3 regions of the Rhizobium sp. 01N48 genome follow, and region 2 is predicted to be linked to each of the others. Evidence: riboswitches for the same ligand, from Rfam matches in the RefSeq annotation. Region 2 holds a riboswitch; each other region holds the start of a gene.
The links. A riboswitch is a leader RNA that binds a small molecule or an ion and turns the genes downstream of it on or off. The one in region 2 is predicted to bind cobalamin.
Positions count from the first base shown of each region.

Region 1: linked by a shared signal. The riboswitch ahead of AC1DOG_RS05205 (ABC transporter substrate-binding protein) and the one ahead of AC1DOG_RS03120 (hypothetical protein) in region 2 are both predicted to bind cobalamin.
Region 3: linked by a shared signal. The riboswitch ahead of bluB (5,6-dimethylbenzimidazole synthase) and the one ahead of AC1DOG_RS03120 (hypothetical protein) in region 2 are both predicted to bind cobalamin.

Region 1 covers NZ_JBFTQT010000002.1:327,178-337,115, forward strand. Annotated here, with positions in the region: gene AC1DOG_RS05180 (GntR family transcriptional regulator) at 1-320, shown strand, start outside; gene AC1DOG_RS05185 (TIGR04076 family protein) at 313-663, shown strand; gene AC1DOG_RS05190 (aldo/keto reductase) at 673-1,725, shown strand; gene AC1DOG_RS05195 (ABC transporter substrate-binding protein) at 1,728-2,981, shown strand; gene AC1DOG_RS05200 (c-type cytochrome) at 3,099-3,485, shown strand; cobalamin riboswitch at 3,534-3,772, shown strand; gene AC1DOG_RS05205 (ABC transporter substrate-binding protein) at 4,018-5,049, shown strand; gene AC1DOG_RS05210 (FecCD family ABC transporter permease) at 5,046-6,086, shown strand; gene AC1DOG_RS05215 (ABC transporter ATP-binding protein) at 6,083-6,853, shown strand; gene AC1DOG_RS05220 (class I SAM-dependent methyltransferase) at 6,866-7,663, shown strand; gene AC1DOG_RS05225 (ethanolamine ammonia-lyase subunit EutB) at 7,922-9,307, shown strand; gene eutC (ethanolamine ammonia-lyase subunit EutC) at 9,300-9,938, shown strand, end outside.
Region 2 covers NZ_JBFTQT010000001.1:603,248-613,185, reverse strand. Annotated here, with positions in the region: gene cobO (cob(I)yrinic acid a,c-diamide adenosyltransferase) at 1-253, opposite strand, end outside; gene cobN (cobaltochelatase subunit CobN) at 255-4,430, opposite strand; gene cobW (cobalamin biosynthesis protein CobW) at 4,657-5,712, opposite strand; gene cobU (bifunctional adenosylcobinamide kinase/adenosylcobinamide-phosphate guanylyltransferase) at 5,717-6,235, opposite strand; gene AC1DOG_RS03120 (hypothetical protein) at 6,232-6,495, opposite strand; cobalamin riboswitch at 6,542-6,934, opposite strand; gene AC1DOG_RS03115 (chloride channel protein) at 7,181-8,971, shown strand; gene AC1DOG_RS03110 (cobyric acid synthase) at 8,968-9,938, opposite strand, start outside.
Region 3 covers NZ_JBFTQT010000012.1:20,497-30,434, reverse strand. Annotated here, with positions in the region: gene AC1DOG_RS20465 (DUF1003 domain-containing protein) at 1-142, opposite strand, end outside; gene AC1DOG_RS20460 (LTA synthase family protein) at 229-2,127, opposite strand; gene AC1DOG_RS20455 (TolB family protein) at 2,401-3,234, shown strand; cobalamin riboswitch at 3,260-3,442, shown strand; gene bluB (5,6-dimethylbenzimidazole synthase) at 3,483-4,169, shown strand; gene AC1DOG_RS20445 (DUF2865 domain-containing protein) at 4,183-5,298, opposite strand; gene AC1DOG_RS20440 (NADP-dependent malic enzyme) at 5,427-7,739, opposite strand; gene AC1DOG_RS20435 (UDP-2,3-diacylglucosamine diphosphatase) at 7,994-8,806, shown strand; gene AC1DOG_RS20430 (MFS transporter) at 8,977-9,938, shown strand, end outside.

The DNA of each region.
Region 1 (9,938 bases), on a different contig from region 2:
GCCATGTCACCTCGGCGCTGAACCAGCAATTCCATTTCCACATCTATCATGCGGCTTGCTCGCAGGTGCTGATCCCTATCGTCGAGAGCCTGTGGCTCCAATCAGGCGCGATCATTCGCAAGGCCGCGCATATTCACGACGAACAGGGCGGACTTGCCGCCACCAATCATCATTGGGCGCTGATCGATGCGCTGGAAAAGCGCGATGCCGAGGCCGCGATGCAATCGCTTTCCAACGACATCAGCCGCTCCTTCGATCTCATCCGCGGGCGGCTGGATGCCGAACCCGACGGCAATGCATCGGGAGACCACCATGCCTGAACCCATCGACGACGGCTTCGACCTGTTTGATCTGAGGGTCGACGTGATCATCCCCGAAGGCGGCGCGGTTTACTGCGGCGCAAAGCCGGGCGATCATTTCGAGCTCAAGGGCGAGATGCTGCATCTGCCGGAGCGGCAGGGGATCTCGATCTACTCGCTCTCCTCCGTGCTGCCGCTGCTCGCGGCAAAGCAACGCCCGACGGATCGCAACGACTGGATGACCACGGACGCCGACATCGCTTGCCCGGACCCGAATTGCTCGACACGGCTGAGGATCACCCGCACGGGTATCCGCCGTTTCAGCCATGCCGCCACCACGGCGGTTCCCTTGAACGACGAATAGGTCGAATACATGCAGCGCATCACCATCGCCCCCGGTTACGAAATCTCCCGCGTCATTCGCGGCGGCTGGCAGCTGGCGGGCGGCCACGGCGCGATCGATGGCGACAGCGCTGTCGAAGACATGATCGCATTCGCTGATGCGGGGATTACCACCTTCGACTGCGCCGACATCTATACCGGTGTCGAAGAGCTGATCGGCCGTTTCCGCGTCGCCTACAAGAATCTGCGCGGAGAAGAGGCGTTGTCGCGCATCCGCGTCCATACCAAGTTCGTGCCCGATCTGACGGTGCTGCCAAACATCAACAAGGCTTATGTCGCAGGCGTCATCGATACCTCGCGCAAGCGGCTCAACCTCGATTGCCTCGATCTCGTGCAGTTCCATTGGTGGGCCTATGATATCGAGGGTTGGCTGGAGACGGCTGGGTGGCTGAAGGAGCTGCATGAGGCCGGCAAGATCGGCAAGATCAGCGGCACCAATTTCGACACCGATCATATCGAGGCGATCATCGGTTCCGGCGTGCCCTTCACCTCGCTGCAGCTGCAATATTCGCTGCTCGACCGGCGCCCGGAAAAGCGTATGGTGGCGCTTGCTCAGGAGAAGAACTTCGCACTGCTGTGTTACGGCACCGTGGCCGGCGGCTTCCTCGGCGATCGCTGGCTCGGCCAAAAGGAGCCGGAGCATTCTCTCGAAAACCGCTCGCTGACGAAATACAAGTTGATCATAGACGATTTCGGCGGCTGGGATCTATTCCAGGCGTTGCTGTCGACGCTGCGCGGGATCGCCGACCGGCATGATACCGATATCGCCACGATCGCAAGCGCCGCCATGCTGACCAAGCCTGGTGTCGCAGCGGTTATCGTCGGCGCCCGCAACAGGGATCACCTAAAGTCCAATCTCGCCATCGCTGATATCGCGCTCAGCGAAACGGATAGAGCCGAGATCGACGCGATCCTTACGCAATCGAAGCCGCTCGACGGCGACGTTTATACGCTGGAGCGGGACAGGGAAGGCCGCCACGGCAGCATCATGAAGTACAATCTCAACAAAGGGGAACAAAAATGAGAATGACATTCCTGCTTTCCGCCATGGTCGCTGCCCTTGCTGCGTCCACGGCGCCGACGTTCGGGGCCGATTGCGACATCACCGTCGGCCTCGTCATGGAACTTACCGGCCCGGCCGGTGAATATGGCCAGGCGGGCGCGAAGTCCGTTGAGATGGCCTTCCGCGACATCAACGATGCCGGTGGCGTCAATGGCTGCAAGATCGTTGCAGACACGCGCGACAGCCAGAGCCAGGGCAACGTCGCCGTCGATCAGGCGACCCAGCTCGTCAACATCAAGAAGGTGCCGGTCATCATCGGCGGTATCATCTCGTCGGTATCGATCCCGATCCTGACATCGGTGACGGCGCCGGCCGGCGTCGTGCAGGTCTCGCCCGCATCCTCTTCGCCGACGCTGACCGAGCTTGGTCGCAGCGGCAAGACCAACGGCGTCTTCTTCCGCACCATCACGTCCGACGCGTTGCAGGGCACGGCCGCCGCGAAGTTCGCGATGGATCAGGGCTTGAAAAAGATCGCGATCATCAACGTCAACAACGACTTCGGCGTCAACATGGTCAAGGAGTTTGCGACCGCATACCAGAAGCTCGGCGGCACGATCACATCGACGACACCCTATAACGAGAAGCAGTCGAGCTACGCGTCCGAAGCCAGCGCCGCCATGGCTGGTGAGCCCGATGCGCTCTATCTCGTCAGCACCCCCGTCGATGGCGCGACCATCGCCCGCGCCTGGGTTTCCGGCGGTGGCAAGCAGACCTTCCTGCTGAATGACGGCATGAACTCCAAGGACTTCATCGAGAGCGTCGGCGCGCAGTATCTGGAGAACGCCTACGGCACCTCCTCGGGCACCAGCCCGACGGCGTCGACCGAGTATTTCACCGGCAACTACGAAGCCTTCTCCGGCGGCATCTCGCCTTCGGCCCCGGCCGCCGACCGCTCTTATGACGCGGGTGCGATCGTGGCGCTGGCCATTGCCAAGGCCGGCAAGGCCGATGCGGCCGCCATCAAGGCAGCCATGCCGGAAGTTGTCGCCGAGGGCGGCACGCCCATCCATGCCGGCAAGGAAGAGTTCGCCAAGGCGCTGCAGCTCATCAAGGACGGCAAGCCGGTGAAGTATGAAGGTGTCATCGGCCCTGTCAGCTTCGACAAGTACGGCGATATCACCGGCCCGTTCCGCCTGTGGAAGATCAGCAATGGCGAGGTGACGACGGTCGGCGAATTGAGCGCCGAAGAGGTCACCAAGATCAAGACCGCGCAGTAGAAGCGCCAGGCGACATGGGGGATGTGCTCCCATGTCGCACCAGTCTGGTCTGGGCGCCCATGTGCTTTGTTGGCTAAGCAGATGCATTTGGCAAACACAACGACAGGCCATCGACATATGAAAAAGCGCTCAATCCTTCCGTCGATCTGTTCGATCGCGAGCCTGCTCGTGACGACATCCGCGGCATCCGCCGAGGATGTCGAGCATGGACGGCGGGTGTTCAGGCTGTGCGTTGCCTGTCACACGGTCGATTCCGATCGCAACGGTTTCGGCCCGCATCTGAAGGGTGTCGTCGGCCGTCCAGCCGGAAGCTTGCCCGACTACCGATATTCCGAAGCGATGAAGACGGCCGGTGCCGGCGGACTTGTCTGGGACGAGGCGGCGCTCTCGGAATTTCTATCAAACCCCAAGAAGAAAGTGCCGGGAACGAAGATGAGCTTCGGCGGCCTATGGACGACGTCGGAGATCACCGACCTGATCGGCTATCTCCGAGCCAATCCCTAGGCGCGCCGAATGTCGGTCCGCCACGGCTTGACGCCTCGGCGCCGGATCGCCTAAGTCACACCTGATGGTTCCCGAAGGGATGACTTCCGACGGGATTAATAGGGAACACGGTGCGGACGACCCGAATGGGGCCAAGACCGTGGCTGCCCCCGCAACTGTAAGCGGATTGCCTGATGTTCTTGTGGTGTTCGTCTCGAACGCCATGCCACTGCGAAGCTCTTCGTGGGAAGGCAGATGTCAGGTGCATATTCGCAAGCCAGGAGACCTGCCGTCAAAACAGTGTCCACCATCCCGGACGGGGTTGTCCGGAGAGGAGCATCATATGATGGTTTTTGACGTCAGCCGCTGGCGCGGTCCCGCTTTATTCCCCTCCACAAATCTCATGTCCGTGATCCAACGATAGTTTTCGCCGCCGCATGATTTCAGGCGAGCGCTCTGCTGTGTCGTCCTGCATCATCCGCGGCGGTCCCCGCTTCGAGTTTCACAGCCGCGGCCAGTCGGCTGCGGGCTTCAGTCATACATGAGGACCAATATGAACCGCATCATCCTGCGAACCGCGCTGCTTTCGATCGCGACGGCTTGCACCTTTACCACCTTTCTCCCCGCCGCCCATGCAGCGGCAACGACCTACCCGCTGACGATCACCAATTGCGGCCAGCAGGTGACATTCGACAGCGCGCCGAAGAAGACGGTGTCGATCGGCCAGGGCATGACCGAAATTCTCTACTCGCTCGGCCTTGCCGACAAGATCGTAGGCACGGCGGTCTGGGTCGGGCCGGTGCTGCCCGCCTATGCCGAGGTCAACAAGGGGATCAAGCGGCTGGCCGACAATGATCCGAGTTTCGAATCCGTCGTCGGCCAGGAGCCGGACTTGGTTGCGGCCGAGTTCGAATGGCATGTCGGCACGCAAGGCTCGGTCGGCAAGCGCGAGCAGTTCGCCGGTCTTGGCATCAAGACCTATGTCTCGCCGGCTGATTGCGTCGCGAAGGTCAACACCGATGGTGGCGACGGCGTGCGCAGTGAGCTCTTCACCATGGAGCTGATTTACCAGGAGATCGCCGAACTGGCGGAGATCTACGATATCCAGGATCGCGGCGCGGCCCTGATCGCTGACTTGAAGAAGCGCGAAGCGGATGCCGTGGCATCGATTGGCGGGTCGGCGAAGGATCTGCCTGTCGCCTTCTGGTTTTCCAGCAAGGAAGTGCAGGGCGATGCCTTTATCGCCGGCAAGAACAGCGCTCCGGCCTATATTCTGAAAACGCTCGGCGCCCGCAACGTCGTCAGCACCGAGGAAGAGTGGCCGCTGGTCGGTTGGGAAACGATCGCGCAGGCCAACCCTGCAGTCATCGTCATCGCCACCATGGACCGTCGCCGCTACGCTGCCGACGATCCGAAGGTTAAGATCGACTTCCTTGAAAAGGACCCGGTCACCAGCCAGCTCGATGCCGTCAAGAACAGGCACTTCGTCGAGATGGATGCGCAGTCGATGAACCCGACGATCCGTACCATCGACGGCCTGGAACGCCTTGCCGCCGGCATCAAGTCCTTCGGTCTTTCCAAGTGAGGCACGCGTCGATAGCCCACCGAGGATGGAGAGCGCTGTTCGTGCTCTTCGTCCTTGCCGTCGTGGCATTGGGCTTTGTCATCAGTCTCGCCGTGTCTATCGGCGAGATCTCCATTCCTGTCGACACGACGGCCAAGGCCGTTGCGAACCGCTTGCTTGGCACCGGCTTTGAACTCAGCCGCATCCATGAAGGCATCATCTGGGATTATCGCCTGAGCCGCGCGCTTGTCGCCGCCAGCGCCGGAGCGGCTCTTGCGCTATGCGGCGCGGTGCTGCAGGCGTTGCTGCGCAATCCGCTGGCCGAGCCCTATGTACTCGGCATCTCGGCCGGCGCGTCCACCGGGGCCGTCGCCGTCATGATCCTCGGTTTCGGCTATGGCGTGTTGACGCTTTCCGCCGGCGCTTTCGTCGGCGCGGTCGCGGCGTTCCTGCTGGTGTCTTTGCTGGCGGTGGGCTCCGGCGGCGGGACGGACCGTATCATCCTCGCAGGTGTCGCCGGTTCGCAGCTCTTCAACGCGCTGACGTCCTATATCGTCACGACATCGGCAAATGCCGAGCAGGCGCGCGGCGTCATGTTCTGGCTGCTCGGCAGCCTTTCCGGCGTACGCTGGCCGGATGTCTATCTTGCCGCTCCCGTTGCAATCGCCGGCTTTCTCGTCTGCATGCTTTACGCCCGCGCGCTCGATGCCTTCACTTTCGGTACCGATGCTGCGGCGGCGCTCGGCATTCCGGTCGCTGGTATCCGGATCGTGCTGCTTGCGCTCACGGCGCTGCTTACCGCGACGATGGTCAGCATCGTCGGCTCGATCGGCTTCGTCGGGCTGGTCATTCCGCATGCGGCGCGTTTCGTGGTCGGGCCGGGGCATGGGCGCCTGTTACCGGCAACGGCGATATCCGGAGCGATCTTCATGGTGGTCGCCGATATCGTCTCGCGCGTCATCATCCCGCAGCAGGTGTTGCCGATCGGCGTGGTCACCGCGCTCTTCGGCGCGCCGGCATTCGCGCTCATTCTCTACAAGGCGAGGCGGCCCGCATGAGCATTTCCATCAGCGATGTGCACTGGGCAACGTCAGGCGTGCTTGTTGTCAAGGGCATAAGTCTCGAGGTCCCCACCGGCCAGACGCTGGGCCTAATCGGGCCGAACGGTTCGGGAAAGTCCAGCCTGCTGCGGTTGATCGGCGGGCTGCGAAAGGTGAAGAGCGGTGTCATTGCACTCGGCGATACCGGCATCGACACGCTGGCACGCCGCGACATTGCCCGGCGTGTTGCCTTTGTCGAGCAGCAGGCCACGACGGAAACACAGGTGACGGTCACTGAGGTCGTCCGTCTCGGGCGCACGCCACATCGCGGTCCGTTGGCGCCGTGGAGCGCCAATGATGAAGAAGCGGTCGAGAATGCGCTGCGGCAGGTGGGCATGGTCGAGAAGGCGCGGCAGCTCTGGCATACGCTGTCGGGCGGCGAGCGGCAGCGGGTGCATATCGCCCGCGCGCTGGCGCAGACGCCGACCGAGCTTCTGCTCGACGAGCCGACCAATCACCTCGACATCCAGCATCAGCTCGAAATCCTGTCGCTGGTTGCCAAGCTGCCGGTCACCAGCATCGTTGCGCTGCATGATCTGAACCTCGCCGCCATGTTTTGCGACAGGATTGCTGTGCTTAGCCAGGGTCGGCTTGTTGCGGTCGGACCGGCGGACGAGGTATTGACCGAAGGCTTGATCGCCGATGTGTTCGGAGTGCGCGCCCATATCGAGCGCTCGCCGCATCATGGTCGGCAGCATATCCATTTTCTTGGCTGTATTTCTTGAGGTTCGATGTCCATCAGACAAACCAATTTCGATTTGAAGGAAGAGATCCGGGACTACTGGTCCAAGCGCTCGCAGACTTTCGATCTTGCCTTCGGCCACAGGATACCGCGTGGACCGGAGTTCGACGCCTGGCAGCAGCCGATGCGCGATCATCTGGGGCCGACGTCGTTGCGTGTCCTCGAACTTGCCTGTGGAACCGGCGAGGTCACGGCGGTGATCCACGATCTCGGCCATGATGTGACCGCGCTGGATTTCTCCGAGGCCATGCTGTCAATCGCCAAGGCCAAGCATACCGGCAAGGAACGGTTGCGCTTTGTGCTGGCAGACGCTGAAAATCCGATGGAGCCGGATGGCCGCTACGATGCCATCATCTGCCGGCATCTGGTGTGGACGCTGACCGATCCCGCAAAGGCATTCGGCGAGTGGCATCGCGTGCTGAAGCCGGGTGGCACGCTATTGGTCTTCGACGGCGACTGGGCGAAGCCGACAAGGCTCGGCCGCGCCGCAGCATGGCTCATCCGCCGGATCGATCGTTTCTGCGGCGCGGATCGGCATTATGATGGCGCGATGAGCGAGCGCCATTCGGCGATCATGTCCGCGCTCCCCTTCGGCGCCGGCCTGCGGCCAGATGATCTTGTTCCGCAATTGACGCGGGCCGGCTTCATAGGTTTCGAGATCGCGTCGCATGGACCGATCGCGAAGGCGCAGCGGCGCGGCGCCAATCTGCGTAACCGGCTTCGGACGCTGGTCTATCGGCGCTTCATTCTCGTGGCCAAATCCGCCGGCGTCTCGCAAGGTGAAGAGGCCTGATCTATCGCGCAAAGGCGGTGGATTTGATGCCGTCGGCGAATTTTGCAGCCTGTTGCCATCGCAGCATGTTGACGTGATCGGCTAGACGAGGTCATCTGCGCATAACGGCATGGCGCTCATGCTTGCGATGATCGGCACGGGAGGCCGGATCATCGACTCGAGAAGGCGAGCGCCGGCAGTCTCAAGGGAGGAATACGCCTGTCAGTCAGCCCGATTGGATCGGGTGGGCTGAGACCCTTGAACGCTAGGACTCCCACAATGGCATACAGCACGACGATCGAACGAACGCGCTTCGGCTTTCGCGATCTCAAGGACCTCCTCGCAAAAGCGACGCCGGAACGCTCCGGCGATCAGCTCGCGGGTATCGCGGCGAGCGGACCGGTCGAGCGGCTCGCAGCCCAGATGGCACTTGCCGATCTGCCACTGAAGGCTTTTCTCGCCGAAGAAGTCATTCCATCGGAGATCGACGAGGTCTCGGCGCTGATTTCAAGGCAGTTCGACGCGCAAGCTTTCGCGCCGATCAGTTCGTTCACTGTGGGCGAGTTTCGCGAGTGGTTGCTGAAGCCAGAAACGGATCAGCGGGCACTCGAGGCGATCACCTATGGCATCACGCCGGAAATGCTGGCGGCCGTCTCGAAAATCATGCGGCTGCAGGATCTGATCGCCGTCGCCGCCAAACGGCAGGTCGTCACGCGCTTTCGCAACACGCTGGGCCTGACCGGCCGCTTGTCGACCCGCAACCAGCCGAACCATCCGACCGACGACAGCCGCGGCATTGCCGCTTCGGCGATCGACGGTCTATTGATGGGCTCCGGCGACGCCGTCATCGGCGTCAATCCGGCGACTGATAGTGTTGAGGACTATGTGCGGATCGTCTCGCTGCTCGACGAAATCCGCGAGCGCCTCGCCATACCCACCCAGACATGCTGTCTCGGCCACGTTACCACAGCCATCCGTGCGGTTGAAGCGCGAGCGCCGGTTGATCTGATGTTCCAGTCGGTTGCGGGATCGCAGAAGGCCAATGAAGGCTTCGGCATCGATCTCGCGCTGTTGAAGGAGGCGCAGGATGCCGGACGATCGCTGAAGCGCGGCATGCCGGGCGCCAACCTGATGTACTTCGAAACCGGGCAGGGAGCAGCACTCTCGGCCGACGCGCATTTCGGCGTCGACCAGCAGACGATGGAGACGAGAGCCTATGCCGTCGCGCGCGAGTTCGATCCGCTGCTCGTCAACACCGTGGTCGGCTTCATCGGGCCTGAATATCTCTTCAACGGGAAACAGATCATCCGCGCCGGCATCGAGGATCATTTCTGCGGCAAGCTGCTCGGCCTGCCGATGGGCGTCGACGTTTGCTACACCAACCATGCCGATGCCGATCAGGAAGACATGGATACGCTGTTGACGCTGCTCTGCGCGGCAAACGTCAATTTTGTCATCACCGTACCCGGCGCCGACGACATCATGCTGAACTACCAGTCGCTGTCCCACCACGACGCCGTCTTCTGCCGCGAGACCCTTGGGCGCCCGCCGGCGCCGGAGTTCGAGACGTGGCTTCGCGATGTCGGACTGACCAATGAAGCCGGTGCGCTGTCCGGTGCGCCTGCCATGCTGACCGATTACCTGTCGAGGGCCGTTCTTGTCTAAATCCACCGCCACCGAACTAAGAGCCGATCTCCAGCCGGCCACCGTCGATTTGTCCGAGATGACCGATGCGCGTGTCGCGCTCGGGCGCTTCGGATCCGGCGCGCCGACCAAGGCGCAGCTGGCCTTCCTGCTTGATCATGCCCGGGCCCGCGAAGCTGTATGGTCGACGGTCGACGAAGATCGGCTGAAGAGCGACCTCATGGCGCTCGGGCTGGATGTCGTCTCGGTGGAAAGCATGGCCGAGGATCGCGGCAGCTATCTGCGCCGGCCTGATCTTGGCCGCAAGTTGTCGCGCGCTTCGGTCGAGCGGCTGCATGCTCTGCCATCTGAGGCCAAAGGCTGCGATGTCGTCATCACCATAGCCGACGGCCTCTCGTCGAGTGCGGTCGATATCAATGCGATCTCGCTCGTGCGCGAGCTTTTTGGCCTTCTGAGCCGCGCCGGCTTGTCGATCGGCCCGGTTGCCGTCGCGCGGCAGGCGCGGGTGGCGCTTGCCGACGAGATCGGCGAAATTCTCGGTGCGCGGATGACAATCGTGCTGATCGGCGAGAGGCCCGGTCTATCCGCGGCCGACAGTCTCGGCGCCTATATCACCTACGAGCCATCCGTCGGCACGCCGGATTCCCGGCGC
Region 2 (9,938 bases):
TCCACATCGCGCCCTTGATGAACTGCACCACGGCAGAGGGCTTTCCATGCGCGATATGGCGGAAGATCATCCCGAAGGCCGAAGACGACTTGCCCTTGCCCTTCCCCGTGTGGACGATGATCAGGCCCTTCTCGCCCGTCTTCGTCGCCATGATCTTGTCGCGCGCGGCCTTCTTCTTGGCCATCTTCTCGCTGTGGCGTGCGTCGTCGTGGCCAGTGGCTTCCGTCGTGGTCTCGGTGGTTTCCTCAGTCATGTCAAACTTCCCCGGATGCAATCTTCAGTCGGTCGGCGGTGTCGCCACCGCCTGATCTTTCGTGTGTATGGTCTGTGGCAGCGAGATCGAACCGCGCCGAATTGCTGCGCGGCGTCCACAGCCGTCGTTCGATCGCCTCCAGCAGCCGCTCTCTCATTTCCTCGTAGGCTGCAGGGTTCTTCTCGATCATGAAATCGCGCACGCGCTGATCGACGACGAAGGCCTGATAGACCGCCTCGAAATGATGGTTGCCGACAGCACCTGTTGTCGCCGCGAAGGCGAAGAGATAATCGACTGTGGCCGCGATCTCGAAGGCACCCTTGTAGCCATGGCGCATGACGCCATCGATCCACTTCGGATTGACGACGCGGCCGCGCACGACGCGAGCGATCTCCTCTTCCAGCGACCGGATGACCGGTTTCTCCGGCATCGAGTGATCATTGTGATAGATCGACGGCCTGCTGCCGCCGAGCGTCTCCGCCGCCGCCGCCATGCCGCCTTCGAACTGGTAGTAATCGTCGCTGTCGAGCAGGTCGTGCTCGCGATTGTCCTGGTTCTGCACGACAGCCTGGATGGACCGCAGCCGCTCCTCGAAGACGCCGCGCTCGGCCCGGCCCTCTTCGCCGGCGCCATAGGCATAGCTGCCCCAGACCAGATAGGCCTCCGCCAGATCGGCGCGCCGCTCCCAGCCTTTCTCGTCGATCAGCGCCTGCAGCCCTGCGCCATAGGCTCCCGGCTTCGACCCGAAAATCCGATACCCCGCCCGCCGCATCGCCTGCGCAACGTCTAGCCCGGCCTCCTCAAGCCGCGCCGCCTCGCCGCGCATCCGCGCCGCGATCGGATTGTCATCGGCATCCTCATCCAGAGCCCCAACGGCCCGGATCGCCTTGTCGAACAGCGCGATCTGCTCCGGAAAGGCATCGCGGAAGAAGCCGGAGATACGCAGCGTCACATCCACCCGCGGCCGCCTGAGCATCGCCTGCGGAATGATCTCATAGCCGGTGACCCGCCGCGAGGTCATATCCCAGACCGGCTTGACGCCGATCAGCGCCAGCGCCTGGGCGATATCGTCGCCGCCGGTGCGCATGTTCGACGTGCCCCAGGCCGTCAGCCCGAAGGACACCGGCCATTCGCCGTGATCCTGTACATAGCGGCGCACCAGAAGCTCCGCCGATTTCTTGCCCAACTCGTAAGCCGCCGGCGTCGGCACCGCGCGGCTGTCCACGGAGTAAAAATTCCGCCCCGTCGGCAACACATCCGGCCGCCCGCGCGTCGGCGCGCCCGAGGGGCCGGGGGCGACGAAGCGGCCGTCGAGGCCGCGAAGCAAGCCTTCGATCTCGGCGTCGCCGCAGGCGAGGATGGCGGGCTTCAGGCGGGTTTCGATTTCGTCGAGGACGGCGCGGGTCGCGTGCCAATCGGCAGGGCATGGCAGCTCACCGGAAACGAACTTGGCGGCCAGCAGTTCGATGCGCTCTACGGTATCGCCCTGGGTGCGCCACGGGTCGGACGAGACGTCCGCGAGGATTTCGGGGCGTGGGCCGGCCCATGCGGCGGCCATGTCGCAATCGAGGGGGTCGAAGGTTGCGTTGGCGGGTGGGGTACCCCCCTCTGTCCTGCCGGGCATCTCCCCCACAGGTGGGGAGATTGGCTGGGCTTGCCCGCTCGCTCCACGCTCATTGTTTGGTTGGGGAGCAAGCCGCGAGTCGATCTCCCCACCTGTGGGGGAGATGTCCGGCAGGACAGAGGGGGGTACCCCACCCGCCAAGCTCCCCACCGCGTCACCACCACTCCCGAAAACATCCCCAGCAATCGCCCGCTGCAAACTCCGGTCACCACCCTCACCCAGCCCGCGCGGCACCCGCGCCAGCGCCACCGTCAGATCCGTCAGCAACCGCCCTGCCGGCGACACCCCAAACACATGTAGCCCATCGCGGATCTGCATTTCCTTGAGATCACACAGATAGGCATCGAGCTTCTTCAGCGCCTCGCTCTCGCTTTCCCCCTTCGCAATCCCCGCATCCTGATCGAGCCCGATATCGGCGACCAGCTCTAGGATCTGCTTTCCAAGCAACCGAATCCGCCGAGGATCGCCGCCCGAGGCCTCATAATATTCGTCGACCAGCGCTTCGAGATCTTTCAGCGGCCCGTAGCTCTCCGCCCGCGTCAAAGGCGGCGTCAGATGGTCGATGATCACGGCGGCGGTGCGGCGCTTGGCCTGCGTCCCCTCGCCGGGATCGTTGACGATGAAGGGATAGAGATGCGGCAGCGGACCGAGGATCGCTTCCGGGTAGCAGCTCTCGGACAGCGCCAGCGCCTTGCCCGGCAGCCATTCGAGATTGCCGTGCTTGCCCATGTGGATCACCGCATGCGCATCGAACTGATGGCGGAGAAACGCATAGAAGGCCAGATAGCCATGCGGCGGCACCAGATCCGGCGAATGGTAGCTTTCCTTCGGATCGATATTGTAGCCACGCGCCGGCTGGATGCCGACGAGCACATCGCCGAAACGCGTGAACGGCAGCGCGAACGCGCCGTCCACGACATAGGGATCAGCCTCCGGCTCGCCCCAGCGCGCGCCGATCTCATCTTGAATCTTTTTCGGAAGAGTTACGAGGAAATCCTTGTAACGACTCACGGAAAGCATCTCGCGGATGATCTTCCCGTCACGCCCGGAATTGGTCGGGCCATCCATGATATGACGCATCAGCGCGTCGCCATCGGCAGGGATGTCGCTGACAGGATAACCAGCCTTGCGCATCGCCTGGAGCACCTCGATCGTGCCCGCTGGCGTGTCCAGCCCGACGCCGTTTCCGAGCCGGCCATCGCGGTTCGGATAGTTCGCCATCACAAGCGCCACCCGCCGCTCCGCCGGCTTCGCATGCCGCAACCGCGCCCAGTTGGCGGCGAGCTGCACGGTGTAAGCCATGCGTCCAGCATCCGGCTCGCTGGCGACGATATTGGCCTCGACCCGCGCATCATAGCGCGCCGCCGACTTGAACGAGACCGCGCGGGCAAGAACACGGCCATCGACCTCGGGCAACGCCACGTTCATCCCAAGATCGCGCGCCGACAGTCCCTGCGAGGAGTTCTCCCATACCTCCTTCGAGGATGCGGAAAAGATCGCCTGCAGCACGACGGCGTCGCTCGCTTCCAGCACCGTCGGCTGCCGCTCCGCACCCGGCGCCGAGACCGCGAAACCTGTCGTGTTGATGACGACATCGGGCCTCGTGGCGGCGAAGACGCTTTCAAGGATGCCTTTGGAGACGGGGTCCTTGAGGCTGTAGGCGAAGACCGGAAGCGGCCGGATTCCTTGAGCGATCAGCGCTTCGATCAGCGACTCGACCGGGCGGGTTTCGCCACTTTGCACGAGGGCGCGGTAGAAGGAGATGGCGATGGTGGGGATGTTCGCGGTGGCTAGCGTCTCACTCGCGATACCCCCCTCTGCCCTGCCGGGCATCTCCCCCACAAGGGGGGAGATCGACTCGTTGCTATCTCCCAGCCAAACAATTGAGGTTGGAGCGAGCGGGCGCTCCCAGCCAATCTCCCCACCTGTGGGGGAGATGTCCGGCAGGACAGAGGGGGGTAACCCGCCCACCGACAGCGCCCTCCACTCCTCAACCCCAACAACACCCCGCCCCGGCCACCAGATCCCAGCCTTCATCAAAGGCGCTGCCGCCTCCGGCTTCTCGACCCCCGACAGCATCGCCTCGGCATAATCGAGAAACGCATGCGTATTCGCATCGCCCCCCTCGATCAGATAAGCCCAGAGCGCATTCAGATCCTCAAGCGGCACATTCGAAAACGGCGTCAACCCCGCATCCGGCTTGGAATCTCCCGGTAGTACCGCGATCAGCGCCCCGTGCCGCGCAGCAGCCGCATGCAGCGCCTCCAGCGCGTAGTGAAAATAGCTGGCGCCGCCCAGTGCTCTCACGATGATCAGCTTCGCATGCCGCGCCGTGCGCTCTACATAGGCATCGACGGACATCGGATGCTTGAGGCTCATCAGGCTGGCGATACGCAGCGACCTTGCATCCGCACGCCGGCCATGCGTAGCGGCCACCGCCGCCAGTTCGGTGTCGGCGGCCGAGAGGAACAGAATGTCGCCGGGGGACTGACCAAGATCGATCGCCTCCTCGCCGTCGCTGATGGTTCCCTGCTGGGCTAGGAGAAGGTGCATGTCGGTGTGTCTTTACGGGAAATGTTGGTCGTAGGCGCGGAGTACGTGGCCCCCTCATCCGACCCTTTGGGCCACCTTCTCCCCGTCGGGGAGAAGGGAAGATTGGCACTAGCGGCTAGCCACGAGTCTCTTCTCCCCCGCGGGGAGAAGGTGCCGGCAGGCGGATGAGGGGGCCGCACCGCATCGCTCAAACGATTCTCAAAGCGACAACCGCCCATCCCAACCATCAACCTTGAACCAGCGCCTCGATCGCCTTGCGCACCGCGCTCTCGTCCATCTCATGCAGCCCGATCACCACCAGCCGCGTGCCACGCGTCTCGCCGGCCGCCCAGGCGCGGTCGAAATAGTGGTCGATACGGCCTCCGACAGCCTGCAACTGCAGGCGCATCGGCTTGCCGGGAACGTCGACGAAGCCCTTGAGGCGCAGAACGTCATGCTCGGCGATGATGCCCTTCAGGCTCTCAACGAAGGCGGCTGGATCGGCGATCGGGCCGAGCTCGACGACAAAACTGTCGAACTCGTCGTGGTCGTGCGGCGTACCGTCCTCATGCTCCAGCTCGTGATGGGACTTGCGGTTGCCGATATCCTCCTCGGTGCCGATGCCAAGGCCGAGCAGCACGCTTGCCGGCACGTCGCCGTTCTTCGCCTCGATCATCGCGGGCTTGCGCGCCGTGCGCGAAGCAACCTCGTCGCGCACCCGGGCAAGGCCGGCGCCGTCGATGAGGTCGGTCTTGTTGAGCACGATCAGGTCGGCGCAGGTCAGCTGATCCTCGAACAGTTCCTCGATCGGGCTCTCGTGGTCGAGCGTCTCGTCCTCGACGCGGCGGGCGTCGACGGCATCGTGATCGTCGGCAAAACGGCCGGCGGCGACGGCGGCGCTGTCGACCACGGTGATCACGCCGTCGACCGTCACCTGCGTTCGGATGTCGGGCCAGTTGAAGGCGGCGACCAGCGGCTGCGGCAGGGCAAGACCCGAGGTTTCGATGACGATATGGTCAGGACGGTTCTCGCGCTCAAGGAGCTTGCTCATCGTCGGGATGAAATCGTCGGCCACGGTGCAGCAGATGCAGCCATTGGTGAGCTCGATGATATCGTCCTCGGTGCAGTTTTCCGCGCCGCAGCCCTTCAGCACTTCGCCGTCGACGCCAAGATCGCCAAACTCGTTGATGATGAGCGCGATTTTCTTGCCGCCCGCATTGGTCAACAGGTTGCGGATCATCGTCGTCTTGCCGGCGCCGAGAAAGCCGGTGATAACGGTGGCGGGGATCTTCTGCTGGTTCATCAATTCAACCCTTCATTTTCAGCGGCAGTCCCGCCGCGATAAAATACACATCCGCGGCGACCGCCGCGATCATCTGGTGCAGCCGTCCGGCATGGTCGCGAAACTCGCGCGCCATCCGGTTCTCGGGCACGATACCGAGGCCGACTTCATTGGAAACAATGACGAGGCGCGCCTTGGCCTTCGGCAGATAGGCGGCAAGTGCCGCAAACTCCGCCGCCATGTCGCGCTCCTCCATCATCAGATTGGTGACCCAGAGCGTCAGGCAATCGACCAGAACCGCCCGCCCCTCGCCATCGATCGCGGCAAGCTGGCCTGCGAGATCGAGAGGCTCCTCATGCGTAGTCCAGAGGTCGCCGCGATCGGCCTTGTGCTGATCGATCCGCGCGCGCATCTCCTCGTCCCAGGCGCGGCCGGTGGCGATGTAGTGGCGATCGAGGCCGCTGTCGACGACGAGCTGTTCGGCAAAGCGCGACTTGCCGGAGCGGGCGCCGCCGAGGATGAGCGTAGAGGATACGGTCGTCATACGCGCAAGGCTTCCAATGTCGAGCGCGATTGCCTGCCCACATCTCCCTCATTCCTGTGCTTGTCACAGGAATCCAGCCACCGCGCGTCCGCGCGGTGAATGACTTCGTTGCTTCCATGGAGTCTTCCGCGTCCAAGGACTTGGACGCGCTGGATTTCTGTGGCATCGCCCGAGCCAAGCTTGGGCACAGGAATGAGGGCGCGCTTATTGAAGCTTCCAAGCATCGGTCCGGCCGACGCCAAAATCTCATTGTCTGCCATGACAACCTCCGTGCTGGCATTGGGCACACTTGCCCAGGGATGGGCTTTGCGCCCGGCACGATTGGCAGGTCTCCTGGCTCGCGGGTCCAGGCGACGATCGGGATAGCCGTGCAGGCCATCCCGATCGTGCCATCGGTTCTTCCTCGCCTTCCCGGCTGCAATCATGAAAAGGCGGACGATTCGTAGATTTAGAGGCGTCCAACCCCGGTTGATCGTGCTTGCATTGCCAGTGGCTTTTTCCGCCGTCTTCAGCCTCTCGCCCGCCTGCACCACGCAGGCAGCCGGCTTGAGAACATCCGACGCCGGACGGAAGACCCTGACCGCTCTACAGTCGCGGGGTCGGCTGTGATGAAGGCGCCCTGGTTGGGTCCACCCCGTCACATTCCCTTTTCATCCGCACCGCTTTTGGCGATCCGGAACCATCCGTTATCGATCCATGGTTAGGCAAGCGCGACTGCGAAGTCAATCGACCGCCAATCGCGGCCACCAGCCAAATTGACTGGCATCAACTCTCAAGACGATCATCTCTACCAGATTTATCGTCTATTATCAGAGACTTAATGTCATAAAAACTTGTTGCGTCAGCCGGGTTTTTGCCGCATTTGCAGCGCATGCGGCGCAGCACCGTAAATGTCCCCTCCTTCGCCACCCTTGAACGGGCTTTCGCCCGCCTAGTTTCCCCATCATGCGCCTAAAAATCAATCTTAGACGGCTTGGCCCGCTACACACACTGCTCGATGCGGGGCGCATGCGCGCGCTCCTGAGGCGCAGCGAGATGGGCATGGTGCTGGCCGGCGCGCTGATCGGCGTCACGTCTGGCCTCGCCGTCACCGGCATGAGCCTGATCTCGCGCGAGATGCACAGCCTGATCTTCGGGATCAGCGATGTGGAGCGTCTGAGCTCCTCGCAAATCGACGACAAGTTCCTGCTGATGGCGGCCCCCGTCTGCGGCGGCATCCTGCTCGGCCTGTTGATGTATGTGCTGGCGAAGACCCGCAAGAAGCCGATGGTCGACCCGATCGAGGCCAACGCGCTGCATGGCGGCCGCCTGTCCTTGACCGACAGCATCATCGTCGCGATCCAGAACCTGATCTCCAACGGTTTCGGCGCCTCCGTCGGCCTAGAGGCCGGCTATACGCAGTTGGCGTCGGGCATAGCCTCGAAGCTCGGCTTCAAGCTGCAACTGCGCCGCGCCGATCTGCGCGTCCTCGTCGGCTGCGGCGCCGCCGGCGCCATTGCGGCCGCCTTCAATGCGCCGCTGACGGGCGCCTTCTACGCCTTCGAGCTGATCATCGGCACTTACACGATCGTATCGCTGACGCCGGTCGTCGTCTCGGCGCTCGTTTCAACGCTGGTGGCCCGGCTACTCGCCGGCAGCGACTTCATCATCGATGTCGGCGATTTCGGCACCGTCATGCCGGCCGACTATGTGCCCGCCATCCTGCTCGGCGCCTTCTGCGCCGGCATCGGCATCCTGATCATGCAGGGCGTCGCCTTCATCGAGGAGCTCGCGCGCCGCAGCTCGATCGCGCTCCCCTTCCGCCCGGCGCTAGGCGGCATCATCGTCGGGCTGCTCGCGCTGGTGACGCCGCAAGTGTTGTCGGCAGGCCATGGCGCGCTGCATCTCAATCTCGATCGTGAGGTCGTGATTCCCGTGCTGATCGGCCTTTTCCTGCTCAAGGCGCTGGCCTCGGCGATCTCGATCGGCTCCGGCTTCCGCGGCGGCCTGTTCTTCGCCTCGCTGTTCATGGGCGCGCTGCTCGGCAAGTTCTTCGCCTACTCGGCCCCCTATTTCGCCCATGCGACGCTGACGCCGATCATCTACGCCGTCGTCGGCATGAGCTCGCTTGCCGTCGCCGTCATCGGCGGGCCGCTGACCATGACCTTCCTGGCGCTCGAGATCACCGGCGACTTCCCGATCACGGCGCTGGTCTTGGCCGCCGTCATCACCTCGTCGCTCGTCGTGCGCAGCACCTTCGGCTACTCCTTCGCCACATGGCGTTTCCACCTGCGTGGCGAAAGCATCCGCAGCGCCCACGATGTCGGTTGGATCCGCAATCTGACGGTCAACAAGCTGATGCGCGCCGACGTCAAGACCGCGAAGGTCGGCATCAGCATCGAGCAATTCAAGGAGAGCTTCCCGATCGGCTCGGCCCAGCGCGTGATCCTGGTCGAGGACAGCGGCAAATATGCCGGCCTCGTGCTCGTGCCCGATATCTACGCCAATCTCACCGACACCGCCGACGAGAGCAAGGGTCTCGACGAATTCGTGCGCTACCGCAACGACTTCCTGACGCCGCAGATGAACGCCAAGCAGGCCGCCGCGATCTTCGACAAGACGGAGAGCGAAGCGCTCGCCGTCGTCAACAATCTCGTCGAGCGCACCGTGGTCGGCCAGCTCAGCGAAGCCCACACGCTGCGCCGCTACAGCGAAGAGCTCGACCGCCGCCGCCGCGAGGTCTCGGGCGAAATCTAACCCAACAGGTTGTCCAGCCAGCGCTTGTCGAGATGGGCCTCGAGCTCGGCGGCCACCTCGTCGAGCGCCTGCTCGACGCCTGCACGATAGTCGCGGCTTTGACCGGTCAGGCCGAAGCTCGCAAGCAGCCGGGACCGGTAGCCGTCGCTCGCAAACAGCCCGTGCAGATACGTCCCAACGACCCGCCCGTCCCCGGATATCGCGCCATCAGGCTTGCCGTCGACGATCGCGAAAGGCCGAACGCGGTCGGCGCCTTCGGTAATCCCGAGATGGATCTGGTAGCCCGAGAGCGCCTCGCCATTCTCGGCCGAAACCGCCGCGCTGTTGCGCACCGTCTTCTCCGCGTCCATGACGGTCTCGACGTGGAGCAGCCCGAGCCCATCGATCTCGCGCACACTCCCTTCGATGCCCAGCGGATCACGCACCATGCGCCCGAGCATCTGGTAGCCACCGCAAATACCGATGACCCGTCCGCCGCGCCTGATATGCGCGGAGAGATCCTTATCCCAGCCTTGAGCCCTGAAATCCGCAAGATCGGAAATGGTCGACTTCGAGCCTGGAAGAATGATCAGCTGCGCATCGGCAGGCAATCTTTCGCCGGCACGAACGAAAACAAGCTCCACATCCGGCTCCGCCAGCAGCGGATCGAGATCGTCGAAGTTGGCGATGCGCGGCAACACGGGAACCGCGATCTTCAGCGCCCCGGCCCGCCCCCGCGCCAGCCGCTCCAGCGCCACCGAATCCTCAGCCGGCAGCCGCGCGGCGGCCTTCAGCCACGGCACAACGCCGAAACAGGGCCAGCCTGTGAAACGCCCGACAGCAGCAATCCCGTCGTCGAACAGCGAGACGTCGCCACGAAACTTATTGATGATATAGCCCGAGATCATCGCCCGATCCTCGTCGGACAGGATCGTGTGCGTCCCGACCAGCGAAGCGATCACCCCGCCACGATCGATATCGCCGACCA
Region 3 (9,938 bases), on a different contig from region 2:
ATTCGGCTTTCAGCGCGGCATTGATATCCGTCGAGATGATCTTGCGCGCATGCGCCTTTTCCAGCACCCGCTTTTCGATGTCGCCGAGTTCGTTGGCGGACTTGTCGAAATGCAGGTGGACGAAACTGGAGAGATTGTTCATGGCGCGACTCCCGATGACTCATGTTGGCGGGGAGTATTCCGTTATGCGCCAGGAATGCAATGCGGCAACGTGCATGTCTGCCGTGCTCAAGAGCCCTCTGCTCGCAGCCAGGAGTGCTGCGGGAAGAAGCGCTCGACGGTCTGCGCCTTGCCGAACATCACATCGTGCTGGAGATAGCGATAGTCGCGGACCAGCGGATCGATGGTCTTGGCGTCGCGAACCCAGTCCGGCGAAGCGGTGTTGTCGCGGGTTATCAGCTGATAGCGATCGACGATCGGGTACTTCTTCTGCACGCGGCCGAGGAAGCCGGTATAGAACGGGTGCTCGTAGCCCGCGAATTTCAGCACGTGATAGGGCAACTGCGACGGGCTGATGGTGCCGACGTTCTGCTTGACGCCCTTGCGGTTCGACCAGATGACCAGCGGCGTCTCGTGCTCCTGCTTCATGACGCTGACGGAAGCCCGGCGGGTGGCGACCTGGTCGGGCATATAGCCGGTATTCGTGTAGACGCTGCCGAGCGGCGGCAAGTGGTCGCCCCAGAGAACGATGATCGTCTCGCGGTCACGCTTGGATGCCCATTCGGTCAGCATCTTGAAGCTCTGGTCGGCTTCCTTGACGCCCTGCGTGTAGGTTGCGAGCGTGGCGCGGTCGGCGTCGGTCAGATTGCCGGTGAAGTCGACCGTGTTGTTGGCGTAGCGGTTGGCCTCGTAGGGGCCATGTCCCTGCAAGGTGACCGCGAAGAAGAAGAAGGGCCGGTCGAGCCCGTCGGCTTCCTGCATGATCTCCTTCATCAGGCTGTCGTCGGAGGCGAAGATGCCGCGCTTTTCCATGGTCGGCATGGTTTCTTCGGTGCGGAACTCCTCGAATCCGAAATCCTTGTAGACCTCGTTGCGGTTCCAGAACCAGCCACTGAACGGATGCAGCGCACGGGCCGCATAGCCTTCGCCGCGGAAGAAGGTGGCGAGCGAGGGGATGTCGTTGCGGATATACTGCTGGTAGGGGATGCTGCCATAGGGCAGGAAGGCATTGGAGAAGCCGGTCAGCGCCTCGAACTCGACATTGGCGGTCATGCCGCCGAACTCAGGCGAGAAGACGTGGCCTGACTGCGCCGCGCGGATCGTCGGCATCGGGTCTTCGGAGAACTTCAGGGTCTTCAGGCGCGTCGGATCCCAGAAGGATTCGCTCATCAGCATGATCACGTCGGGCTTGTCGCTCGGGCCGCTGAGATAGCCGTAATTGCGCGAGGGAATGGCGTCGAGCGCCTGCGTATTGAGGCCGGCGGGCGAGGCGACGTCGGCCATCGGGATGTTGAAGATGAAGGCGAGAATGAAGCCGTTGCTGCGGTAGTTCTCTTTCTGATCCCACATCATCGGCACCACCTGCAGCCGGTCGCGGATATAGGAATACTGCGAATAATCCATCAGAGAGCCAAAGGCGGCGATGACGGGAACCGTCAGGCAGAGATTGCGGATACGGTTGCGGCGCGCCATCTTCGGGAGGCGGCGCCAGGCGTAGCGCCACGCCAGCACGAGGCCGGTGACGGAGAGAAGGATGCCGACGGCAACCGCGATAGCCGTCATCGGGCGGTCGCGGACCATGACCGGCAGCAGCTCGAAAATCTGGCGGCCGAACAGCATGTCCGAGGGGTAGAGCGGGTCGGAGAGGTAGTGCTGCTTCTGATTGGAGACGAGCGCCGGCACGAGCACGAGCGGCAGCACGACCAGTGCAGAGAGGAAACGGCGGCCGAGGATCGCATCGACGCAGAGCATCACGATGGTCAGCATGACGACCGTGGTCATGCCAGGACGGGCCGTGGAAGACAGAAAGGCGCCGACGTCGGTTGCGCCGCCGCGCGCGATCACTTCGACCGAGAAGGTTGCAAGCAACGCCATCACCGCCGTCAGGGCGACGGCAATTGCGCCGCGCAGGATAGATGATGGGCGGGTGTCAGCGCCAACGCCGCCATAGAGAGCCGCCTCGCGCATAGCCGCTCCGGACTTGAAAACTTGGGCGATCAATGGCGGAACTCCGGTGTCATCATAGCGTCATCGAACTGTCACATCTTCGTCATGAACGCTAGATGAACCATTGTTGTTTCGTGGGCTTAACGCTTTTTTGATCACAAACTTTTCGGCAGCTGGTTGCCTCATTTCGCGTGGGCTCCGGATGGAGCCTCTATTGCCGCGCGCGGGCGATCCTTGCGTGCCTTATTTAGCTGTCGTAGGTCATGGATATGTTCGCGTCAGAGGAGAGTTTGCATGCGCAGTTCCGTCGAGATCTACAACGTCAAGACGGGCGAGGCCCGTGTGATCTGGCAGACCGAGAGACTGGTCGAAGCCCCCAATTACGCCCCTGACGGCAGCTATCTGCTGCTCAACGACGAAGGACTGCTCTATCGGCTGGCGCTCGACGGCTCGGCGAAGGTGGAGCATGTCGATACCGGCTTCGCGACGGCCTGTAACAACGACCACGGGATTTCGCCCGATGGCACCCGTATCGTCATCTCAGACAAGGTCGAGTTCGGCAAGTCGGCAATCTACACGCTGCCGATCGAGGGTGGGGCGCCGCAGCTGGTGACCACCAATCATCCGTCCTACTGGCATGGCTGGTCGCCTGACGGGAAGGAGCTCGCCTATTGCGGCATTCGCGGCGACCTGTTCGACATCTACACGATCGACGTGACCGGCGGCGAAGAGCGGCGGCTGACAAACGGTGAGGGGCGCAATGACGGGCCTGACTATTCGGCCGATGGGCGCTGGATCTATTTCAACTCCAGCCGCACCGGCTTGATGCAGATCTGGCGCATCCATCCCGACGGAACCGGCGTGGAGCAGGTGACGCACGACAATTACGGCAACTGGTTCGCGCATCCGTCCCCCAACAACGACAAGGTCGTGCTGATTTCCTACGATCCCGATGTCTTCGATCATCCGCGTGACAAGCATGTGCGGATGCGGATCATGGATATGGACGGGGGAAATCTCACGACGCTGTTCGAGCTTTTCGGTGGGCAGGGATCGATCAATGTTCCGAACTGGTCACCCGATGGTGACGAGTTCGCCTATGTCCGATATTTCCCGGTCGAGGCCTGAGCGATTGCATCCGGCGCGGTTTGTCGGCATAGGTGGCGCGTCGGGTGCCCGCAGGCTTGCGGGAGAATCGGGAATTCGGTGCAAGACCGGAACGTGCCCAACGCTGTAAGGCCGACGTCTGCCGCTTGATGCCACTGGCGCTTTGCCGGGAAGGCGTGGCAGACGGATGACGCCAAGTCAGAAGACCGGCCCGACAATCATAGACTGACCGCCTGGACAGCGGCCGGTTGTGTTGTTGGGGATTGACGATGCGACCAGACCAACCTGGCTCTCTTGCGAGAGCCGGTGCCTTTTCGGCGAGCGAGCGCGACGCCGTTTACAGAGCCATCGAGACCAGACGCGACGTGCGATCGGAGTTCCTTCCGGATGCCGTGCCCGATGACGTCATCGGGCGGCTATTGGCTGCAGCCCATCACGCGCCGTCCGTCGGCTTCATGCAGCCGTGGAATTTCATCGTGGTGCGCGACCAGGCCGTACGATCCACCGTGTGGGAGGCTTTCGCAAAGGCCAATGCAGAGGCGGCGGAGATGTTTTCCGGTGAGCGGCAGCAGGCCTACCGCGCCCTGAAACTTGAGGGCATTCGCACGGCACCCGTCGGCATCTGCGTGACCTGCGATCCGGATCGCTGCGGCGACGTGGTGCTGGGGCGGACCCACAACAGGCGGATGGATTCTTATTCGACCGTCTGCGCGGTGCAAAACCTGTGGCTTGCCGCGCGCGCCGAAGGCGTCGGCGTCGGCTGGGTCAGCATCTTCCACGAGGCGGATCTGAAGCGCGCGCTCGGCGTGCCTGATCGGATCGAAATCGTCGCCTGGCTCTGTGTCGGTTATGTCGACCGGCTCTATGAGGAGCCGGAGCTCGCCGTGAAGGGATGGCGGCAGCGGCTGCCGTTGGAGGAGCTGGTGTTTACGGATCGCTGGGGCGAGGGCGCATAGCCCGCGACGCCTGCTATTGCTTCTGTGCCGGCGGTTGCTGCGGCTGGGCGCCCGGCATGGCGGGGTGTTTCAGGTCGATCGATCCCTGATCGCCGGCGAGGAACTGCGGCCCCACCTGGCGCACCTTGCCGGCACTGGGATCGTACGGGCGATCGGGGACCTGCGCCTGGGGTGCGGGCTGTTGCGGCGCGGGTTGGGTTTCGGGCTTGGCGGCGGTGTTCGGGGTCTCGATCGTGGTGATCGAGCTCTGTGGCGGCGGGGCGCTTACAGATTGGTTGCGGCGCATCTGTTCGTAATAGGCAGGCAGATTGCAGCTGCAGGAGGATTTTTCGCCAGGCTTGCGGTTCTTGTAGGCGAATGCATTCGGCATGGCGCTGTAGGGCGCGCCCGTCGAGGCCGAGATCATGTTCTCCGTCTCCCCGCTGGAGACGTCGTGATAGTAGAGCTCGGTTTCGATCCCCGGGCACATCTGCTGGCAGGTGTTGGCGTCGCGGGCGAAATCGAAGGAAGTGGCGTTCGATCTAATGGGGAAGAAGCCGCCGTCGCAGCTGCGCACGCAGATCGTGTTCAGATGCGTCAGAGGCTGACCGCCGGGCGAGAACTCGTAGGAGCGCTGACGCTCGCCGCCGAGCGGAATGAAGGTGTCGCTGCGCATCGCCTGATCGTCGATGCTGGGCGGGTTGGCATATTGCGGCTCTTCATATTGCTGCACGGGCGCATTGCAGTTGTTTTCGTCGAGTGCGGCGAAGAGTTCGTTGCGCAGACGGGCGTCCGGGCTTTGCGCGCGCAACTCGTCACGGCGCATCTGCAGGTCGGCGATGTTGTCGAGCATCTTCGCTTCGGCCTGCTCAAGTTCACCGCAATAGCCTGCATTGTCGCCGCCGATGACCACCATGCTGCCGCTGCTGCAGCCGTTGCGGCGCTGGTCGCTTCGCAGCTTGCGCAGTTCCAGATTCTGTTCGGTGATGGCGCTGACGAAGCGGCGTATTTCGGGCGACGTTCCTCCACCGATCGTTTCCGGGATGGTTGCCAAGCGGGCGCGCAACTGACCGCAGATCGGCGCCAACTGCGCATAGGCAGGGGCGGAAAGGGCAATCAGGAGTGCTGCGGCCAGCGTGAGGCGTTTCAAGGCATCGTCCCGTCAGTGAGCAAATACCAAATGGCGAAGGGCGGACCATGGCCCGCCCTTCGATATACATTGCTTGTCTTAACAAGCTGCCGCTCAGAGCCTAACGCATTTTCAGCGTCCAAGGCAAATCATGCGGGCTGGGACGCCTCGACGACCGCGAGGGCCGCCATGTTGACGACGCCACGCGAGGTGACCGACGGCGCCAGGATGTGTGCCGGCATGGCCGCGCCGAGCAGGATCGGGCCGACATGCAGGCCATCTGTCATCGACTTGACGACACCGAGCGTGATGTTGGCCGCATCGAGGTTCGGGAAGACCAGAAGGTTGGCTTCGTCGTGCAGCGTGGTGTTCGGCATGACGCGCTTGCGCAACGTTTCCGAGATCGCGCTCTCGCCGTGCATTTCGCCATCGACTTCCAGATCGGGCGCGGTGTCGCGGACGAGCTGCAGGGCATTGCGCATCTTCGTGGCGCTTTCCGATTCACGCGAACCGAAGTTCGAGTGCGAGACGAGGGCAGCGCGCGGCGTGATGCCGAAGCGCTTGATTTCCTCGGCGGCGAGAACGGCGGATTCCGCCACTTCCTCGGCCGTCGGGTTGAACGTCACATAGGTGTCGGTGAAGAAGGTGGCGCCGCGCTGCGAGATCAGCAGGCTGAGTGCCGAGAAATCACGGACATTCGGGCGCTTGCCGACAATCTGGCGGACGTCGCGCAGGTGCTTTTCATAACGGCCTTCGAGACCGCAGATCAGCGCATCGGCCTCGCCGCGCTTCAGCGCCAGCGCGCCGATGACCGTGGTGTTGGTACGAACGATGGTGCGGGCCGCTTCCGGGATGACACCGCGGCGGCCGACCAGCGACAGATAGAGCTCGACATATTCGCGGAAGCGCGGATCGTCTTCCGGATTGATGACGTCGAAATCAGACAGCGGACGGATGCGCAGGCCGTAGCGCTTCAGGCGTGTTTCGATGACCTGCGGACGGCCGATCAGGATCGGCTTGGCGATGCCTTCCTCGAGCAGCACCTGGGCGGCGCGCAGCACGCGCTCGTCTTCGCCTTCGGAGAAGATGACGCGCTTCTTGTCGGCATTCTTCGCCGCCGCGAAGATCGGCTTCATGACGAAGCCGGAGCGGAAGACAAAGCGGTTCAGCTGGTCGAGATAGGCGTCGAAATCGGCGATCGGGCGCAGCGCCACGCCGCTATCGGCCGCGGCCCTGGCGACAGCCGGCGCGATGCGCAGGATGAGGCGCGGATCGAAGGGCGAGGGGATGAGATAGTTGGGGCCGAAGATCGGCGTTTCATCCGAATAGGCGCGGGCGGCGACATCGGACGGCTCCTCGCGGGCGAGTGCGGCGATGGCGCGCACGGCCGCCATCTTCATTTCCTCGTTGATCGTGACGGCGCCGCAATCGAGCGCGCCGCGGAAGATATAAGGGAAGCAGAGGACGTTGTTGACCTGGTTCGGGAAGTCCGAGCGGCCGGTGCAGATCATCGCGTCCGGGCGGGCGGCGCGGGCGAGATCCGGCATGATTTCAGGGTTCGGGTTGGCGAGCGCCATGATGAGCGGCTTTTCGGCCATCTGCGCCAGGAGTTCCGGCTTCAGGACGCCGGCGGCCGAGAGGCCGAGGAATACGTCGGCGCCGCCGATGTTTTCGGCCAGCGTGCGGGTGTCGCTCTTCTGAGCGTAAACGCTCTTCCATTCGTCCATCAGCTCGACGCGGCCTTCGTAGACGAGGCCTTCGAGGTCGTGAACCCAGATGTTTTCGCGCTTGGCACCGAGGGTGACGAGCAGGTTGAGGCAGGCAAGGGCTGCGGCACCGGCGCCGGAGGCGACGATCTTGACCTCTTCGATCTTCTTGCCGGCGAGTTCAAGGCCGTTCAGGATCGCGGCGGCGACGATGATGGCGGTGCCATGCTGGTCGTCATGGAAGACCGGGATCTTCATCTTTTCGCGCAGCTGGCGCTCGATCTCGAAACATTCCGGCGCCTTGATGTCTTCAAGGTTGATGCCGCCGAAGGTCGGCTCGAGCGCGGCGACGGTTGAGACCATGTGATCGACGGTCGTTGCATCGACCTCGATATCGAAGACGTCGATGTTAGCGAACTTCTTGAAGAGAACGGCCTTGCCTTCCATGACCGGCTTGGAGGCCAGCGGGCCGATATTGCCGAGGCCGAGAACGGCCGTGCCGTTGGAGATCACGGCAACCAGATTGGCGCGCGAGGTGTAGTCGGCGGCGGTTTCCGGATTGTCGCGGATGGCGAGACAGGGGGCGGCGACGCCGGGCGAATAGGCGAGCGCGAGGTCGCGCTGGTTGCCGAGCGGCTTGATGGCCTGGATCTCGATCTTGCCGGGACGGGGATAACGGTGGAAGAACAAGGCCTGTTCATCGAGGCTGCCGCCTGCCGCTTTGTTGTCCGTCTTCGGTTTGTCGCTGTGATCCATCGTAATGCTCCAGGCTGTCGCACATGCTTTCATTGGAGCGCTTTCAATACATCAATCGAAAGACGGTAACAGCGAGAATTTTGATTCCTATTGCTAAAACAGCACAAATGTAAAAACCCGTGACGGCAAAGTCGTGGCGATTTGTGACGGAAGTCCCCCTGGTCCGGGCCGTGTCATCTTCCTGAAACACGAGTCTGGTTTTCAGAAGTACAGATGAAGCATGGGGCACGGGCAGTATGCTTGTGAAGGACAATATGGATACGCGCCACTTCCGTACGCTCTTTATTTCCGACGTCCATCTCGGCTCGAAAGCCGCGAAAGCCGACTTCCTGATCGACTTTCTGAAGTACCACGAAGCCGACACGATCTTCCTGGTGGGAGACATCGTCGACGGTTGGCGCCTGAAGCGCAGCTGGTACTGGCCGCAGGAATGCAACGACGTGATCCAGAAGCTGCTGCGCAAGGCGCGCAAGGGAACGCGTATCGTCTACATCCCCGGCAACCACGACGAATTCCTGCGCGACTTCCCCGGCATGCACTTCGGCGGCATCGAAGTGGCCGAGCGGATGATGCATGAAGCGGCCGACGGCAAGAAGTATCTGGTGCTGCATGGCGACGAGTTCGACGTCGTGGTGCGCAACGCCCGCCTGCTCGCCTATCTCGGCGACTGGGCCTACGACATGGCGATCATGATCAACATCGGGCTCGCCGCCATTCGCCGCAAGCTCGGCATGCCTTACTGGTCGTTCTCGGCCTGGGCGAAGCTGCAGGTCAAGCACGCCGTCAACTTCATCGGCGAGTTCCAGAAGGTGGTGGCCGACGAAGCCCGCAAGAGCGGTGCCGACGGCGTGATCTGCGGCCACATCCACCATGCCGTCATGGAAGACATGGACGGCGTGCGTTACATCAACACCGGCGACTGGGTCGAAAGCTGCACGGCAATCGCCGAGCACGAAGACGGCACGTTCGAGCTGATCGAATGGCGCACCATGGGCGGCGCTGCCGCTCCGGCTCCGCTGGCGCTCGAAGATCACCGCAAGCGCGAACCGGCACAGCAGGCAGCCTGATACCACCAATTGTTTCGCTGTTGCGAAATGGCATTGTGCAGCTGCTGCCGTTGCCGTTTCGCGACAGTTTTTGCTTATTTTTGAAATCGGTTTGGGGCGACCTCATCTCGCCTTGGTTGCCATTAAGGTGACGTGTTAGGCAACTTGCAGGTTCCTTTCAGGTCACACCGATGATTCCCGCCACGAATGCCTCTTTTACAGAGGTCGCGCCCGCCCATTTCCGGCTGCTGAGCGCTTTGTCCTATTGCGCGCCACTGCTTGTAAACGGTGTCGCGTTGCCATTCTTTCCCGTCTGGCTGGCGATGCACAAGTTCAGCGACCACGAGATCGGCATCATCCTCGCCGTGCCGATGGTGGTGCGCGTGCTCGTGGCACCGATCGTGGCGATGTACGCGGACCGGATGAAGGAGCGCGCCGATGTGCTGGTGTTTTCCGGCGGCCTGTCGCTGTTGACGGCAATCGCGCTCTACTGGACCGACACGTTCTGGCCGGTGCTGATCGTCTACACCATCCAGGGCGCTACCTTTTCTCCCTATGTGCCCGTGGTCGAATCGATCGTCATCTCCGGCGTGCGGCGCTGGGGGTTCGATTACGGCTCGATGCGGGTTTGGGGTTCTGTCGCCTTCATCGCCTCGACGCTCGTCGGCGGGCGGCTGATCGGAAACTGGGGCGGGCAGATGGTTCTGCCCGTGATGATCTTCGGTTTCGTCATGACGATGGTGATGGCGCTCTATTGTCCGCGCATCGGGCCGACGCGGCGGCGCGGCACGCCTGTCGATCTGCAGCAGGCGACCGGCAGTTCGCTCAGGCAGCCGCATCTGCTGGTGCTGCTCATCGGCGTCGCCATCCAGCAATCGAGCCACGCGCTGCTGCAGGCGTTTGCGACGATCTATTGGCGGGATCTCGGCTTTTCGGGCACGGAAATCGCGTTGTTGTGGAGCGCTGGCGTCGCAGCGGAGGTGACGGTGTTCTTCCAATCGAAGCGGCTCAGCCGACGTTTCGATGCCTGGACGCTCATCCGTGTCGGCGCCGCGGTCTGCGTCTGCCGGTGGCTGTTGTTTCCCATGCAGTGGGGCTTCGTCGGCTTCTTCCTGCTGCAGTGCCTACATGCCTTCAGCTACGCCTTCGTCCA